DNA from 2 places in the Streptomyces sp. NPDC050211 genome. Region 2 is predicted to be linked to the other one. Evidence: predicted binding sites of a transcription regulator. Region 2 holds the regulator's gene; the other holds the start of a gene.
The links. The regulator HrcA, encoded in region 2, represses chaperone genes, less so after heat shock. The targets are predictions, from matches to a motif close to TTNGCACTCNGNNNNNCNGAGTGCNAA.

Region 1 (2,471 bases), on a different contig from region 2:
GCGTGAGCCTGCACAACCACACCCTCCACCACCCCTACCTGCCGGGCCTGTCGTACTCCCGCCAGAAGCGCGAGATCTGCGGCATGCAGAACGTCATCGAGAAGCGCTACGGCACCCGCCCGACCCTCTTCCGCCCGCCCTTCGGCAACTACAACGCGGACACCCTGTACGCCGCGAAGGCCTGCGGCATCAAGTACGCGCCCCTGTGGAACGAGGAGGTCTTCGCCGACCACTGGGAGTACCGCGAGTGGGACCGTGACCTTCATCCCGGCGACATCGTTCTCAGCCACTTCCGCGGTAAGGACGACTGGAAGGGCACGATGCCGGACATGGTCCGACGGTTCCTGGAGAAGGTCACGGCGAAGGGGTACGCCGTGGCACGGCTGGAGGACTACCTGTGAGGCTGCGCGCGGCCGGGGCGCTGGCGCTGACCGCCACGCTGCTCACCGGCTGCGCCCAGTCCGTCGACCCCACCGAACGCCTCGGCGAGAAAGCCGCCGGACGGGTGAGCCCGCACGGCCCGGAGGCGGACCGGGGTCTGCCGTCCGTGGTGGACCGGGTCCGCACCAAAGACAGGGTCGTCTTCCTGACCTACGACGACGGCGCCGAGAAGGACCCCCGCTTCGTCGACATGGTCCGCGAACGGCGGCTCCCGGTCAGCATGTTCCTCACGGACAGTGTCGTGGGGCCGGGCTACGGCCACTTCGCGCGCCTGCAGTCGGTCGGCGCGAGCATCCAGAACCACACCCTCGACCACACCGCCCTGCCCGGCCTGCCCTACGCCGGCCAGCGCGCCGAGATCTGCGGCCAGCAGGACAAGCTCAAGTCCCGCTTCGGCATCCGCCCCCGCCTCTTCCGCCCACCCCACGGCCGCTACGACATGACGACCCTGCACGCCACCGCCGACTGCGGCCTCTCGGCGATCGTCCTGTGGACCTCCGCCGACACCGACGACGCCCCCCTCCACCCCGGCGACATCATCCTCATCGGCCCGGACGACCCGACCGGCCCACCCCTGTGGCAGCGGACGGAACGGCTGCTGCGGCGGGTGGAGGCGGCGGGGCTGAGGGTGGGGCGGCTGGAGGATTACCTGTAGCTCCCGAGCTGGAGAAACACCTGTGGATCGGCTGAGAAACGCGGCGCGCGCCGCACGTCGTTGGCACTCCGCTTGACCGAGTGCTAACTGCGGTCATAGTCTCGGCTCTGGCACTCCCCCCTGGAGAGTGCCAATAGCGACGGGCAGGTCCGGCACCCGCGACGACGGATCGACCTGGTCGCCACCTCAGACAGTTAACCCCGTGAGATCTCCGAAGGGGGAGGTCGGATCGTGACGACCACCAGCTCCAAGGTTGCCATCAAGCCGCTTGAGGACCGCATCGTGGTCCAGCCGCTCGACGCGGAGCAGACCACCGCCTCTGGCCTGGTCATCCCGGACACCGCCAAGGAGAAGCCCCAGGAGGGCGTCGTCCTGGCCGTGGGCCCGGGCCGCTTCGAGAACGGCGAGCGCCTGCCGCTCGACGTCAAGACCGGCGACATCGTGCTGTACAGCAAGTACGGCGGCACCGAAGTGAAGTACAACGGCGAGGAGTACCTGGTGCTCTCCGCTCGCGACGTGCTCGCGATCATCGAGAAGTAGATCAACGAAGCACACTTGCTTTTGAGCTGCGCCCCGGGCCCCCGCGACCTTATGAAGCCGGGCGTCAGGGGCGCAGTTCGTTTCACCCACGTTTTCCGAGAGGGCTGAACCGCTCCCATGGCGAAGATCCTGAAGTTCGACGAGGACGCCCGTCGCGCCCTCGAGCGCGGCGTCAACAAGCTTGCCGACACGGTCAAGGTGACGATCGGCCCCAAGGGCCGCAACGTCGTCATCGACAAGAAGTTCGGCGCACCCACCATCACCAACGACGGTGTCACGATCGCCCGCGAGGTAGAGATCGAGGACCCGTACGAGAACCTCGGCGCGCAGCTGGTGAAGGAGGTGGCCACCAAGACCAACGACATCGCTGGTGACGGCACCACCACCGCCACCGTGCTGGCCCAGGCGCTGGTCCGCGAGGGCCTGAAGAACGTCGCCGCCGGCGCCTCCCCGGCCGCCCTGAAGAAGGGCATCGACGCCGCCGTCGCCGCGGTCTCCGCGGAGCTCCTCGCGACCGCGCGCCCGATCGACGAGAAGTCCGACATCGCCGCCGTCGCCGCGCTGTCCGCCCAGGACCAGCAGGTCGGCGAGCTGATCGCCGAGGCGATGGACAAGGTCGGCAAGGACGGTGTCATCACCGTCGAGGAGTCCAACACCTTCGGTCTGGAGCTGGACTTCACCGAGGGCATGGCCTTCGACAAGGGCTACCTGTCGCCGTACATGGTCTCCGACCAGGAGCGTATGGAGGCCGTCCTCGACGACCCGTACATCCTGATCAACCAGGGCAAGATCTCGTCCATCCAGGACCTGCTGCCCCTGCTGGAGAAGGTCATCC
Region 2 (2,471 bases):
CTCGACGTCCAGCCGGATCATCGCGTCCTGGCCGCGCCGCGTACGCGACCGCGGGCCCCGCTGGGACGCCGTACCGAAGAACGCGTCCATGATGTCCGAGAAGTTCCCGAAGCCACCCGCGCCGAAGCCGCCCGCGCCACCGGCGCCGCCGGCCTGGGACAGCGGGTCGCCGCCGAGGTCGTAGACCTGCTTCTTCTGCGGGTCCGACAGCACCTCGTAAGCGGCGTTGATCTCCTTGAACCGCTCCTGGGTCTTCGGATCCGGATTGACGTCCGGGTGCAGCTCGCGTGCGAGCCGCCGGAAGGCCTTCTTGATCTCTTCCTGCGACGCGTCGCGGCGCACGCCGAGAACGGCGTAGTAGTCCGTGGCCACTTACGACTCCGCCAGGATCTGTCCGACGTACCGTGCCACTGCGCGTACCGCTCCCATCGTTCCCGGGTAATCCATGCGGGTCGGTCCGACCACGCCGAGCTTGGCGACTGCCTCGCCGCCCGAACCGTAGCCGACCGACACGACAGACGTGGAGTTGAGTCCCTCGTAGGCGTTCTCGTGACCGATGCGTACGGTCATGCCCGAATCCCCGGCCTCACCAAGCAACTTGAGGAGCACGACCTGCTCCTCCAGCGCCTCGAGCACCGGCCGGATCGTGAGGGGAAAGTCATGCCCGAAGCGGGTCAGATTGGCGGTGCCGCCGATCATCAGCCGCTCTTCGTTCTCCTCGACGAGGGTCTCCAGAAGTGTGGAGAGCACCGTCGAGACCGTGCCGCGGTCCTCGTGGTCGAAGGCCTCGGGCAGGTCCTCGACCAACAGCGGGACATCGGTGAACCGGCGTCCGGCGACCCGGCTGTTGAGCCGCGCGCGCAGATCGGCGAGAGAGGCCTCGCCGAACGGCGCCGGACAGTCGACCATCCGCTGCTCGACCCGCCCGGTGTCCGTGATCAGCACGAGCATCACGCGCGCGGGAGCGAGTGAGAGCAGTTCCACGTGCCGCACGGTGGAGCGGGTGAGCGAGGGGTACTGCACGACGGCGACCTGCCGGGTCAGCTGCGCGAGCAGCCGCACCGTCCGCGCCACCACATCGTCGAGATCGACGGCCCCGTCGAGGAAGTTCTGAATCGCACGCCGCTCGGGCGCGCTCATCGGCTTGACGCCGGCCAGCTTGTCGACGAAGAGGCGGTAGCCCTTGTCCGTGGGGATGCGCCCGGCGCTGGTGTGCGGCTGGGCGATGAACCCCTCGTCCTCCAGGACCGCCATGTCGTTGCGCACGGTCGCCGGGGAGACACCGAGGTTGTGCCGCTCGGTCAGCGCCTTGGAGCCGACCGGCTCCTCCGTGCCGACATAGTCCTGGACGATGGCGCGCAGCACCTGAAGCCTGCGTTCACTCAGCATCTCGCGCACACCTCCAGAAGTCGTCCCTCTCGGCGCCTCGCCTGGCACTCTTCGCTTCCGAGTGCCAGAGTTCCCCGGCCCAGTGTACGGCGGTCGGGTACTCACGGGGCAAGGACGGGGTCGTACGGCTAGCGTCGCCGTATGAGCGTGACTTGGGAAGAGCTGGGGTGGGAGCGGCTGGCGGCCGGGGTGGGACGGTGCCGGCTGCCGGTCTGGGACTGCACGGTGGGGCTGGTCGTCGGGGCCGGCGCGGCTCTGGTGATCGACGCCGGGTCGAGCCTCGCGGAGGGCGCACGTGTGCGTGCGGGGGCTCAGGAACTCGCCGGCCACCGTGTGACTCATCTCGCGCTCACCCACCCACACTTCGATCACGTCTTCGGGGCGGGGGCCTTCGCGGGCGCGGAGTTGTACGGCGCGGTGGGCATCGACACGGTGTACTCGCACACCGGGCGCGAGGAGCTGCGGGCGGACGCGGTACGCCACGGTCTGGACGCCGGCCCGGCGGACGAGGCGGTGGTGTCCCTCACACCGCCCCGCCATCACGTCTCCGGCGAGTGGACCCTCGACCTGGGCGGCGGCCGGCAGGTCCTCCTCGCCAACGTGGGTCCGGGCCACACCGCCCACGACCTCGCGGTCCTCATCCCCGGCGATCCGGAGGTCGTGTTCTGCGGCGATCTGGTCGAGGAGTCCGGGGAGCCGCAGGCGGGCGCCGACGCCGTACCGACCCACTGGCCCGCGGCACTTGATCGTCTGCTGGACCTCGGCGGCGAGGACGCGCTGTATGTGCCCGGTCACGGAGCGGTGGTGGACGCGGCGTTCGTCCGCGCGCAGCGGAACGCGCTCGCGCGCCGATTCGGCGTGTCGTGACCACGCCCCTCCGGCTTCTCCTATCGTCATCCGAATGCGCCAGTACTCTTCGGACCTGACCCCGCCGTGGAAGAAGCCCAAGCCCGTCCCCGAGGTCCCGGCGGACCCCGGTCTGGTCGTCGAGGAACCCGGCACCGGCTTCTGCGGCGCGGTGATCCGCTGCGAGGCGGGCACGGTGACCCTGGAGGACCGCTTCGGCAAGCACCGCGTGTTTC

Region 1: a site for HrcA is predicted at 1,157-1,183, ahead of groES (co-chaperone GroES). Genes of this name have one in related genera too.

What each region holds. Positions count from the first base shown of each region.
Region 1 covers NZ_JBFALC010000004.1:94,743-97,213, forward strand. Annotated here, with positions in the region: gene AB0I98_RS06115 (polysaccharide deacetylase family protein) at 1-401, shown strand, start outside; gene AB0I98_RS06120 (polysaccharide deacetylase family protein) at 398-1,096, shown strand; gene groES (co-chaperone GroES) at 1,328-1,636, shown strand; gene groL (chaperonin GroEL) at 1,754-2,471, shown strand, end outside.
Region 2 covers NZ_JBFALC010000003.1:228,433-230,903, forward strand. Annotated here, with positions in the region: gene dnaJ (molecular chaperone DnaJ) at 1-372, opposite strand, end outside; gene hrcA (heat-inducible transcriptional repressor HrcA) at 373-1,389, opposite strand; gene AB0I98_RS05010 (MBL fold metallo-hydrolase) at 1,531-2,256, shown strand; gene AB0I98_RS05015 (DUF3097 domain-containing protein) at 2,291-2,471, shown strand, end outside.